Regions from separate parts of the Streptomyces sp. NPDC002265 genome, predicted to be linked through region 2. Evidence: riboswitches for the same ligand, from Rfam matches in the RefSeq annotation. Region 2 holds a riboswitch; the other holds the start of a gene.
What was found. Region 2 has a riboswitch for S-adenosylmethionine ahead of ABT085_RS00595 (aminotransferase class V-fold PLP-dependent enzyme). Riboswitches for the same ligand answer to the same signal wherever they lie in the genome.
Positions count from the first base shown of each region.

Region 1: linked by a shared signal. The riboswitch ahead of thrC (threonine synthase) and the one ahead of ABT085_RS00595 (aminotransferase class V-fold PLP-dependent enzyme) in region 2 are both predicted to bind S-adenosylmethionine.

Region 1 covers NZ_JBEOWS010000154.1:4,019-10,214, forward strand. Annotated here, with positions in the region: gene groL (chaperonin GroEL) at 1-1,519, opposite strand, end outside; gene ABT085_RS25115 (cold-shock protein) at 1,834-2,040, opposite strand; gene ABT085_RS25120 (MoaD/ThiS family protein) at 2,471-2,746, opposite strand; gene thrC (threonine synthase) at 2,743-4,026, opposite strand; SAM riboswitch class I at 4,044-4,184, opposite strand; gene ABT085_RS25130 (glucosyl-3-phosphoglycerate synthase) at 4,373-5,317, shown strand; gene ABT085_RS25135 (alpha,alpha-trehalose-phosphate synthase (UDP-forming)) at 5,425-6,196, shown strand, end outside.
Region 2 covers NZ_JBEOWS010000002.1:38,502-44,697, reverse strand. Annotated here, with positions in the region: gene ABT085_RS00615 (NYN domain-containing protein) at 1-1,211, opposite strand, end outside; gene ABT085_RS00610 (hypothetical protein) at 1,247-1,486, opposite strand; gene ABT085_RS00605 (rhomboid family intramembrane serine protease) at 1,650-2,378, shown strand; gene ABT085_RS00600 (Lrp/AsnC family transcriptional regulator) at 2,462-2,743, shown strand; gene ABT085_RS00595 (aminotransferase class V-fold PLP-dependent enzyme) at 2,874-4,235, opposite strand; SAM riboswitch class IV at 4,591-4,707, opposite strand; gene trpD (anthranilate phosphoribosyltransferase) at 4,800-5,864, opposite strand; gene qcrB (cytochrome bc1 complex cytochrome b subunit) at 5,987-6,196, opposite strand, start outside.

The DNA.
Region 1 (6,196 bases), on a different contig from region 2:
TGGAGGCGGCGTTCTGCAGGGCAGAGCGGGTCACCTTCGCCGGGTCGATGATGCCTTCGGCGATCATGTCGACGTACTCGCCGGTGGCCGCGTTCAGGCCCCAGCCCACGGTCAGGTTGCGGACCTTCTCGACCACGACGCCGCCCTCGAGACCACCGTTGACGGCGATCTGCTTCAGCGGGGCCTCCAGGGCGAGCTTCACGGCGTTGGCGCCGGTCGCCTCGTCACCCGAGAGCTCGAGCTTCTCGAACACCGCGGAGGCCTGGAGCAGGGCCACGCCACCACCGGCGACGATGCCCTCCTCGACGGCCGCCTTCGCGTTGCGGACGGCGTCCTCGATGCGGTGCTTGCGCTCCTTGAGCTCGACCTCGGTGGCGGCACCGGCCTTGATGACGGCCACGCCGCCGGCCAGCTTCGCCAGGCGCTCCTGGAGCTTCTCGCGGTCGTAGTCCGAGTCCGAGTTCTCGATCTCGGCGCGGATCTGGTTGACCCGGCCCTGGACCTGGTCGGCGGAGCCGGCGCCGTCCACGATCGTGGTCTCGTCCTTGGTGATGACGACCTTGCGGGCGCGGCCCAGGAGGTCCAGGGTCGCGTTCTCCAGCTTGAGGCCGACCTCCTCGGAGATCACCTCGCCGCCGGTGAGGATGGCGATGTCGTTCAGCATCGCCTTGCGGCGGTCACCGAAGCCCGGGGCCTTGACGGCGACGGACTTGAAGGTGCCACGGATCTTGTTGACGACCAGGGTCGACAGGGCCTCGCCCTCGACGTCCTCGGCGATGATCAGCAGCGGCTTGCCCGACTGCATGACCTTCTCCAGGAGCGGGAGCAGGTCCTTGACGGAGCCGATCTTGGAGTTGGCGATCAGGATGTACGGGTCGTCGAGCGACGCCTCCATCCGCTCCATGTCGGTGGCGAAGTACGCCGAGATGTAGCCCTTGTCGAAGCGCATACCCTCGGTGAGCTCCAGCTCCAGACCGAAGGTCTGGGACTCCTCGACGGTGATGACGCCTTCCTTGCCGACCTTGTCCATCGCCTCGGCGATGAGCTCGCCGATCTGGGTGTCGGCGGCGGAGATGGAGGCCGTGGAAGCGATCTGCTCCTTGGTCTCGACATCCTTCGCCTGCTCGAGCAGGGCGCCCGAGACGGCCTCGACGGCCTTCTCGATGCCGCGCTTGAGGGCCATCGGGTTGGCACCCGCGGCCACGTTGCGCAGACCCTCGCGGACGAGCGCCTGGGCGAGGACGGTCGCGGTGGTCGTACCGTCACCGGCGACGTCGTCCGTCTTCTTGGCGACTTCCTTGACCAGCTCGGCGCCGATCTTCTCGTACGGGTCCTCGAGCTCGATCTCCTTGGCGATGGAGACACCATCGTTGGTGATCGTGGGGGCGCCCCACTTCTTCTCGAGGACGACGTTGCGGCCCTTGGGGCCGAGCGTCACCTTCACGGCGTCCGCGAGCTGGTTCATGCCGCGCTCGAGGCCGCGCCGTGCCTCCTCGTCGAACGCGATGATCTTGGCCATGTGAAGTGGTCCTCCCGGACTGGGGTGGATTGCTCCGGACCGCGCTGGCGCCCGCGACGGACGGCTCGCACGCCTCGTGGTTCCTTGCCCCACCCGGCCTGCGGGCCTCACCGACCCGGTCCTTCGTTGTCACTCTCACCTTCAGAGTGCTAACGCAATGATTAGCACTCGCCCCTGCCGAGTGCAAGCGCCCTCGGCTGATCCGCAGGTCGCGAGCGACGGCACCCGGACAGGCCGAAGGGCTCGCACCCCACGGGATGCGAGCCCTTCGGCGAAGAACAGAAGAACGTCGCTGCAATAAGTCGGCGCGTGCTTCAGCCGGCCGCCAGCCGGACCATGTCCGCCTGCGGCCCCTTCTGACCCTGCGAGATCTCGAAATCGACCCGCTGGCCCTCTTCCAGGGTGCGGTACCCGTCCATCTGGATCGCGCTGTAGTGGACGAACACGTCCGCACCACCGTCGACCGCGATGAAGCCGTACCCCTTCTCCGCGTTGAACCACTTGACGGTGCCCTGAGCCATGCCTAACTCCCCTATTACTGGCCCTTGCACAGATCCGCACTTCGCGGATCCGGGTCAGACCTCACCCCCCATGGGACGGGGGCGTGCGCCGGAACGCGTCGACCGCGGCTGAATGTATCTGTCCAACTGCCGTCTGCAACAGGTCAATCGGACGAGAAATCCGGGCACGACGAGCTCCCCGAACACCAGCAATTCGCCTTGTTTCAGGGCAACTTGGGCCGGGCATTGGGAGCGAAAGGCGCAAAACACCTGCCCACTTTGGCTACTTCTCGTCGCCCGTGCGGCAGGTCGTGAAGGTCGCAAACCCCGGAATCGGGAGCTGCTTCCCCAACTCTACCGCGCTCAATCACACAGAATTGCCCCCTCCGCTTCTCTCGCGGAGGGGGCAATTCGATGAACACTCGGTAACCGAGGTTACCGAAGGTAATGATCAGCCTCCGGCGACCGCCGGAATGATGGAGACGCCGGCGCCGTCCGGGGTCGCCGTCTGGAGCCCCTGCTCGAAGCGGACGTCGTCGTCGTTCACGTAGACGTTGACGAACCGGCGCAGCTTGCCCTGGTCGTCCAGGACGCGGGCGGCGATGCCGGTGTGGTTCTTCTCCAGGTCGGAGATGACCTCGGCGAGGGTCGCGCCCTCGGCGCTCACCTCGGCGGCGCCGCCGGTGTAGGTGCGCAGGATGGTGGGGATGCGGACGTTGACGCTCATGATGCGAGGCCAGCCTCTCGGAAGGAGTCCAGGTTCGGGCGGATGGTCGCGGTCAGACCGGTGCCGGCCACCGCGTCGAGGGTCTTCAGGCCGTCACCGGTGTTCAGCACGACGGTCGTCAGGGCCGGGTCGAGCAGGCCGTTCTCGATGAGCTTGCGGGTCACGCCCACCGTCACCCCGCCCGCCGTCTCGGCGAAGATCCCCTCGGTCCGCGCCAGCAGCTTGATCGCGTCCACGATCTGCTCGTCCGTCACGTCCTCCACGGCACCGCCCGTGCGGCGCGCGATGTCGAGGACGTACGGCCCGTCGGCCGGGTTGCCGATGGCGAGGGACTTGGCGATGGTGTCCGGCTTCTGGGGCCGTACGACGTCGTGGCCGGCCTTGTAGGCCACCGACACCGGCGAGCAGCCCTCCGCCTGGGCGCCGAAGATCTTGTACGGCCGGTCCTCGACCAGCCCGAGCTTGATGAGCTCCTGGAGCCCCTTGTCGATCTTGGTGAGCTGGGAGCCGGAGGCGATCGGGACGACCAGCTGGTCGGGCAGCCGCCAGCCGAGCTGCTCGCAGATCTCGTACGCCAGGGTCTTGGAACCCTCCGCGTAGTACGGCCGCAGGTTGACGTTGACGAAGCCCCAGCCGTCGCCCGCCGGATCGCCGATCAGCTCGGAGCAGAAACGGTTCACGTCGTCGTAGTTGCCCTCGATGCCGACGAGTTCACCGCCGTAGACCGCGGCCATGACGATCTTGCCCTGCTCCAGGTCGTGCGGGATGAACACGCAGGAGCGCAGACCGGCACGGGCGGCGGCGGCGCCGACGGCGCCGGCCAGGTTGCCGGTGGAGGAGCAGGACAGGGTGGTGAAGCCGAAGGCGCGCGCGGCCTCCAGGGCCTGGGCGACGACCCGGTCCTTGAAGGAGTGCGTCGGGTTGCCGGAGTCGTCCTTCACGTACAGCCCGCCCGTGACACCGAGCTCGCGGGCCAGGTTGTCGGCCTTGACGAGCTGGGTCCAGCCGGGGTTGAGGTTGGGCTTGTCCGCCACGTCCGTGGGGACGGGCAGCAGCGGCGCGTAGCGCCAGATGTTCGCGGGTCCCGCTTCGATCCGCTTGCGCAGCTCCTCGGTCTCGTACCGCGAGAAGTCGTAGGCGATCTCGAGCGGGCCGAAACACTCCTCGCAGGCGAAGACCGGGCCGAGCGGCACGCGGTGTCCGCACTCGCGGCAGGAGAGCGCCGCGGCGGAGCCCAGATCGACGGGGTTCGTGGTGCTTACAGCAGTCTGCGCAGCCATGGAGGCGAGGCCCTTTCTCCTCATCTTCCTCACGACGCACTTCGCCGTGAGACGGATTTGGCACCTTCCCGAGCCGGGAGCCTCGCGTGAACGAGAAACCGACTGGAGGGTTGCCGGGGCTTCATCGGGCCGTATCCCTCTGCCCCTCTGGATGAGCGGTATGAAGTTTTCAGCGGTCGGCCACCCTGGACATGCGATGGTCATCCGCGTTGTTCAAGACTGTAACCGAAGGCCCCGACAGTTGAGAGAGTCGTCCGAACCGCGAGATGCCCGTGCCCGTCAGCCGCTGTCGCGGCCGGCATCCCCGCCCGCCGCGAGCACGCAGAACGCAGAAGGAGCCGCCGCTGTGCTGGAAGAAGTCGAGCGCTGGCTGAGCACACGCTCCTGGTCCGTCAGCGACCGCCCGCTCCACAAGATCCTCGCCGCGAAACGCGCCCGGGGCCAGTCGGTCTCCGTCGTCCTGCCCGCACTCAACGAGGAGGAGACGGTCGGTGACATCGTCTCCGTGATCCGGCACGACCTGATGCAGCAGGTCCCGCTCGTCGACGAGATCGTCGTCGTCGACTCGGGTTCCACCGACCGCACCTCGGCGGTGGCCGCGGCCGCGGGCGCCCGGGTCGTCCACCGCGACGCCATCCTGCCCCGGATCCCGGCCGTGCCCGGCAAGGGCGAGGTGCTGTGGCGGTCCCTCCTGGTCACCGGCGGGGACATCGTCTGCTTCATCGACGCCGACCTCAGGGAGTTCTCCTCCGACTTCGTCTCCGGCATCGTGGGCCCGCTGCTCACCGATCCGGACGTCGACCTGGTCAAGGCCATGTACGACCGCCCGCTGGGCGGGGCGGCCGGCCAGGGCGGGCGGGTCACCGAGCTGATGGCCCGTCCGCTGCTGAACATGCACTGGCCGCAGCTGGCCGGGTTCGTGCAGCCGCTCGGCGGCGAGTACGCGGCCCGCCGCTCCCTGCTGGAACAGCTGCCGTTCCCGGTCGGGTACGGGGTGGAGCTGGGCATGCTGGTCGACTCGCTGCACCTGGTGGGCCTCGACGCGCTCGCCCAGGTGGACGTCGGGGTGCGCAAGCACCGCCACCAGGACGGACAGGCACTGGGCCGGATGGCTGCCGCCATCTACCGCACCGCGCAGCTGCGGATGGCCCGCGGCCACCTGATCCGGCCCTCTCTCACCCAGTTCGAGCGGGGCCGGAACGGCTTCGAGCCGCGCACGTACTCCGTGGACACGGAGGAGCGGCCGCCGATGGCCGAGATCGCCGAGTACAGGTCACGCAAGGTGGCCTGACGGGTGCACGAGGTGACGTTCCCGAAGGGGTCGTATACAAATGTTTCCGGACTGCTGTGGTCCTTCCGCACGTTTGAGCGTTTCCGGGCCGGGCTAGGTTGAGGCGTATGGCTTCCACGCACGTTGCTGAGGTGCTGGTCGCGTCCAACCGCGGCCCGGTTTCGTACGAGGTGGGCGAGGACGGCTCGCTGCACGCCCGCAGGGGCGGCGGCGGGCTGGTCTCGGGCCTGTCGGCCATCGGGCCCGACGCCGGGGCGCTGTGGGTGTGCTCCGCCCTGTCCGACGGCGACCGCGAGGCGGTGCGGCGCGGCGCGGGCGAGCCGGGCGTGCGGATGCTGGACATCCCGGCCGACGTGCACGCCGACGCCTACAACGGCATCGCCAACTCGGTGCTCTGGTTCGTCCACCACATGCTCTACCAGACCCCGCTGGAGCCGGTCTTCGACGCGGAGTTCCGGCGCCGGTGGGTGGCGTACGAGCGGTACAACCGCGCCTTCGCCGAGGCCCTCGCCGAGGAGGCGGTCTACGGGGCGACGGCGGTCGTCCAGGACTACCACCTGACGCTGGTGCCGGGCATGCTCCGCGAACTCCGCCCCGACCTGCGTATCGGCCATTTCTCGCACACCCCGTGGGCGCCGCCGGACTACTTCCGGATGCTGCCGGACGACATCCGGGAACAGATCGTGCGGGGCATGCTCGGCGCGGACCGGCTGGGCTTCCTCACCCGGCGGTGGGCGGGCGCCTTCCTGGACTGCGCGGGCGAGGTGGACCGCGAGCTGATCCGTGCGGCCCGGCCGGAGGGCGAGGGGCCCGGGACGGTCGAACACGCACCGCCCGGCGGCGGCGCGCAGCGCACCACGGTGATCGGTGTGCACGGCC
Region 2 (6,196 bases):
CGGATCAGCTCGTCGGCGGTGACACCCGGCTTGGAGAACAGCACCCGCACTCCGCGCGGCGGCGCCAGCAGCACCGGCGCGACGAGTTCGGCTCCGTCGAAGACACAGGTGACCTCGGCGCCGGTCTGCGCGGCGAGCTGCGAGAGCTGCCCGAGCAGCCGCAGCCGCTGCTTCTCCAGCGGCATCTGGGGATAGCCGGTCTTGGTGACGTTGTAGCCGTCGACGACCAGATGCGCCTGGGGCAGCGCGAGCAACTGGTCGAGGATCGCCGGATCGTGCTCCGACAGCGCCCGGTTGGCGATGTCCTTCGGGGTCATCCGGCCGGGCTCGACCGCGTCCACGGTCTCCGCGGGCCGCACCGACACCGGCGGCAGCGCCAGCTCCCGGCGCAGTCCCTGGGCCGCGTCGAGCACCGTGTCCAGCAGCAGCCGCACCCGCATGTCCTCGACGCTGCGCCCCTCGCGGGCCGCCCTGCGGGTGGCCTCCAGTGCCGCCTCCGCCTCGCCGAGGCGCGCCTTCAGCCGCCGGGACTCGCTCTCGGCGGCGGACACCTGTGCCTGCGCCTCGGCCCGCGCGGCCTCGGTCTCGCCGTGCACCTTGCGCAGCGCCGCCTCGCCGCGCTTGACGTCGCTGAGGGCCGAACGCAGCTTGCGGTGCAGCGACTCGGCCTCCCGCTTCGAGGCGTCCAGCTCGGCCCGCAGCCGCTCGGTCTCGGTCCGGCCGTGCTCACGGGCCCGGTCGAGCTCCTCGCGCAGCCGTTCCAGCTCGGCCCGGCTCTCCTCGTCGGCCCGCTCGGCGTCCGCGCGCAGCGCCTCCTCGCCGGCCGCGGCCACCAGCTTCACCCAGCCGACCGGCCGCAGCACATAGGCCGCGGCCGCCACGTCCAGGGGGTCCGCGGCCGGGGGCGGCGAACCGGATTCGAGGGCGCCGGAGAGTTCGGGCTGCGCCTCCCTGAACTTCTCGGCGATGCGCTGCCGGAAGAGCGCGTCCGACTCCAGCGCTGCCGCCATGGCGTTACCGGCGAACTTGGCCCGGCGATTCGGGGCGAATCGGGCGTACTGTCGCAACTGGGCGGGCAGTTCGGCCAGCACCAGCCCGCCGAAGCCGTCCGAGACGATCTGCACGACCCGGCGCCGCACCCCGTCGGGCAGCGGACGGTCGAGCACCTCGGCGGCGCCGTCGCCCGGCCCCCCGCCTGCGGTCTCCACCATCCGTCACACCCCAATATCCGTGCGGGGCCGCTCCGTCAGGAGCCGGCGCCCGGCCTGTCCACGAGTTCCACCTGGTCGACGGCGTTGCACCAGCGGCAGCGCACCGACTCGATGGTCTCACTGACCACCTCGCGCTCCTCCACGCTCGGCTGTCCCGCGAGGTCGAGGTGGACGTACTCCACCACCTTCGACGAGCGGGTCACGTCGAAACGCGTCAGGTTGCCGCAGAGGGTGCAGCGCCACCGTGTCGAGGCGGTCGGCAGGGGAACCGTCATCAGGGCTGCTCGCCTTCCTTCTGTCCATTGTCCGTGATGCACCGGGCTCTCCCCGGAACATGTGGCTCGTAACCCTACGGCCTGGCGGGTACTCGCCGCCCACCCATCCACGGCGGCGAGGCGGTCTGTGCCGATGCGTCCCCGTACGTCATGCTCTGTGTTCATGATCAGCGACTGGAACGCAACCACGGGCAGCGCGATCCGGAGGCCGTCGGCGCCCGTGACGTACGGGCTGATCGCCCTGTGCTGCCTCGTCTTCCTGATCGGCCCGGCCTCCGGCTTCAATCCCGGGTACGGCACCGGCGCCGCGCTGTCGGCCGCCCAGCGGGCCTACTTCCGCCACTGGGGAGTGGTCCCGGCCGAGTTGTTCCGGGACGCCGCCGGGCAGGCCCTGACACCGGCCAGCGCCCTGTTCGTCCACGGCAGCTGGGTCCACCTCCTCGGCAACATGCTCTTCCTCCACGTCTTCGGGGCGATGACCGAGGAACGGATGGGCCGCGTGGAGTTCACCCTCTTCTACGTCGGCTGCGGCTACCTGGCACTGCTCGGCTACGCGGCCGCCAACGCGGGCTCCGAGCAGTCCCTGGTCGGCGCCTCCGGAGCGATCTCCGCGGTCCTCGGCGCGTTCCTTTACCTGTTCCCCAGGGCCCGGGTGACCAGCCTGCTGCCGTTCCTGTTCTTCCTGCCGCTGCGCTTCCCGGCATGGGTCGTGCTGCCCTTCTGGGCGGCCGTGCAGTGGGTGGCGGCGGGCCGCGCCAGCCAGGGCCCGGGCGTGGCCTATCTGGCCCACCTGCTGGGCTTCGGCGCGGGCTTCGGGTACGCGTGGCTGCGGTTCGGCCGCAGCCGCGGCCCGGCCCGGCGGATCAGGCCCGCCACGGGCGACGGCGGCTGACCGGCACGGCGGGCCGTCACGGCCTTGGTGGGTTCGGGATCACGTCATAGAGTGAGGCCCCCGGCCGAGAGAGAGAACCAACCGTGATCACCGCGATCGTCCTTATCAAGACCAGCGTGGACCGGATCCCCGAGATCGCGGAATCGATCGCCGCGCTGGACTCCGTCAGCGAGGTCTTCTCCGTCACCGGCACCTACGACCTGATCGCGATGGTGCGGGTGGCCCGGCACGAGGACCTGGCGGAGGTCATCCCGGGCCGGATCAGCAAGATCCCCGGCGTCGAGGGCACGGACACGCACGTCGCGTTCCGCACTTACTCCCAGCACGACCTGGAGGCGGCGTTCGCGATCGGCCTCGACAGCTGAGTCCCTCCCCGCGGACCGGCGGCGGCCGAGCGCGCGGTTCCCCGCGCCCTTGGGCCCGCCTGCGGGCAGGTGGCCTCGGGGGCGCGGGGAACCGCGCGGTCGGCCAGGACGGCACCGCGCACGGACCCGGTCAGACCGCGGGCACGCAGCGGCCGTCCTCGGTCCGGTACTGCCACTTCGCGCCGTCCCTGACCAGTTCCCGCACCGCGGTCACGAACCGCTCCACGTGCTCGTCCGGCGTTCCCGCGCCGAAGCTCACCCGGATGGCGTTGAGGGACTTCTCGCCCGGCGCGGCCTCGGGCGCGCCGCACTCGCCCTGGCTGCCCGGGTCACTGCCCAGCAGGGTGCGCACCAGCGGGTGGGCGCAGAAGAGGCCGTCGCGCACGCCGATGCCGTACTCGGCGGAGAGGGCGGCCGCGAAGTGGGAGCTGTTCCAGCCCTCCACCACGAAGGAGATCACCCCGACCCGCGGGGCGTCGTCGCCGAAGAGGGACAGGATCCGCACCTCGGGCACCTCGGCGAGGCCCGCCCGGACGGTGTCGATCAGGTGCCGCTCACGGGCGACGAGCGTGTCGAAGCCCGCCTCGGTGAGGGCCTTGCAGGCGGAAGCGATGGAGTAGGCGCCGATCACGTTCGGCGAGCCGGCCTCGTGGCGGGCGGCGCTGTCGTGCCACTCCACGTCCACTCCCCCGTCCGCGCGCCGGGTCACCCGCCGGCTCGCGCCGCCGCCGGCGAGGTACGGCTCGGCCTCGCGCAGCCAGTCCGCGCGGCCGGCCAGGACGCCGGAGCCGAACGGCGCGTACAGCTTGTGGCCGGAGAAGGCGACCCAGTCGACGTCGAGGTCGCGGACCGAGACCGGGTGGTGCGGGGCCAGCTGGGCGGCGTCCAGGACGATCCGGGCGCCGTGCGCGTGGGCCGCCGCCGCCAGCTCGCGCACCGGCCACAGCTCGCCCGTGACGTTCGAGGCGCCGGTGACGCAGACCAGCGCCGGGCCGTACGGGTCGCGGTCTGCCAGGGCGCGCTCCAGGCTCTGCACCGCCTGGTGCGGGGTGCGCGGGGCGTCGAGGTAGGTGACCCGGGCGTCCTTCCAGGGCAGCAGCGAGGCGTGGTGCTCGGTCTCGAACACGAAGACCTCGCAGCCGGCCGGGAGCGCGGCCGCCAGCAGGTTGAGGGAGTCGGTGGTGGACCGGGTGAAGACGACCTGGTCGCCGTCGCGGCAGTCGAGGAACTCCGCGACCGTGCGGCGGGCGCTCTCGAAGAGGTCCGTGGACAGCTGCGAGAGGTAGCCGGCGCCGCGGTGGACGCTGCCGTAGTACGGGGCGTACGCCGCCACGTCGTCCCAGACGCGCTGGAGGGCGGGGGCGCTGGCCGCGTAGTCGAGCGCGGCATAGGTGACTTCGCCGCCCGTGACGAGCGGAACGGTGACATCACGTCCCAGAACGGCCAGCGGGGAACAAACGGTCTGGGCGGGGGCAGCGGTGGAGACGGACATGGGGAACTCCCGTGAGCGGCAAGGCGGAATCACCACGCGAGCACCTGAGCTCGAGCGCGGAGAAATGAAAAGGGGTGTGCGGAGGCGGGGCTCGGCGCCCTAGGGCTTGGCCGCCCCTTCCCGTCGTCCGCCCGGAGGGCGGGCCTCGCGGCGTCAGGTGCGTGCTCTCGGCGTGCCGGGCGTGGTCCCTCGTACTGGATGTACGTGGGACTGCGCCCGCTGCGGCGAGAGTGCGTGATGGCGTCGCGGGGCAGGCGGGAAGGGGCAGACACGCCCTAACGCATTCGCTTGCTCACAGGGGGCTCCCTCGATGACCAGGACCCCTGGTGCTGGGCTCGTTCACGAGCCGTCGAGGGGTCCGCGCTTGCCGTAGACCTCGCTGCCTACGACCTGGTCCTCACCCGGGGCACCCCGCCACGGACGGAGGGTTGCCGGACAGTCGGCCGGGGCCTCATGACTGTCACTCATGACCTGGTTCAGATCCTGCCACACGGCCACGCAAGCGCAAGGCGCAGTCCGGATCGTGGACTGCGCCTCGCGTGGCCCGCGGCCGGTCGGGGCGGATCAGGCGTTGCTGACGGCCACCCAGCGCTCCAGCGTCCGCCGGGCCGCGCCGGAGTCGATCGACTCCGCCGCCCTGTCCATGCCGGCCCGCAGCTGCTCGGCCAGGCTCCCGGAGCCGGGCCGCAGCGCCACCAGCGCCGCCGCGGAGTTCAGCAGCACGGCGTCCCGCACCGGGCCGCTCTCGCCGTTCAGCAGCCGCCGGGCCACATCGGCGTTGTACGAGGCGTCGGCGCCGCGCAACGCCTCCACCGGCACCGGTTCGATACCGACGTCCCGCGGGTCGAAGGCCTCCTCGGTCACCTTGCCGTCGCGCACGACCCACACCCGGGAGGTGGCGGTCGTGGTCAGCTCGTCCAGGCCGTCGTCGCCGCGGAACACCAGCGAGGAGTTGCCGCGCTCGGCGAAGACACCCGCGATGATCGGCGCCACCCGCGGATCGGCGACGCCGACCGCCTGGGCGCGCACCTTCGCCGGGTTGGTCAGCGGACCCAGGAAGTTGAACACCGTCCGGATGCCCAACTGGCCACGGGCGGCCGCCACATGGCGCAGTGCCGGGTGGAACTTCACCGCGAAGCAGAAGGTGATCCCGGCCTCCTCGGCGACCTCCGCCACCCGCTGCGGGGTCAGTTCGAGGTTGACCCCGAGCTTCTCCAGGACGTCCGAGGCGCCCGACGCCGACGAGGCGGCGCGGTTGCCGTGCTTGACGACCTTGGCACCGGTGCCCGCGATGACGATCGAGGACATCGTGGAGATGTTCACCGTCTTCGCGCCGTCGCCGCCGGTGCCCACGATGTCGACGGTGTCGCCCGGCACCTGGATCACGTTGGCGTGCGCGTACATCGCCTGGACCAGACCCGTGATCTCCTGGACGGTCTCGCCCTTGGCCCGCAGTGCCACCGCGAACCCGGCGATCTGCGCGTCGGTGGCCTCGCCGCGCATGATCCGGTCCATCGCCCAGGCGGTGCTCTCGGCGCTCTGGTCGCGGCCCTCCAGCAGACCGTTCAGTACCGCGGGCCAGGAACGGCCCGCCGCGGTGTCGCCTCCAGCGGGGGTCACAGCGCTCATCAGCCGCTCCTGGTTCGTAGACACGTACAGACTCCACTACAGCCTATCCAGCGCCGGACACGGCGAAGGACCCCGTCCGAAGACCGGACGGGGTCCTTGTGTGCGCGTGGCGAGCGCAGCGATCAGTGGTGGCCGTGGCCGCTCGTGATCTCCTTGTACTCGTCGGCAGTCGGCTTCTCGATCTGGCCGTCCTCGTCGAAGTAGGCCTTGCTGATCTTGGCGCGCAGCTTCTGCGAGCCCTTCAGCTTGCGCTCGACGCCGTTCTCGTCGACCGCCGGGCCGAGGTCGAGCGGCTGGTACTGCTCGTGCGCGGTGAGGGTGTGCAGCTGCTC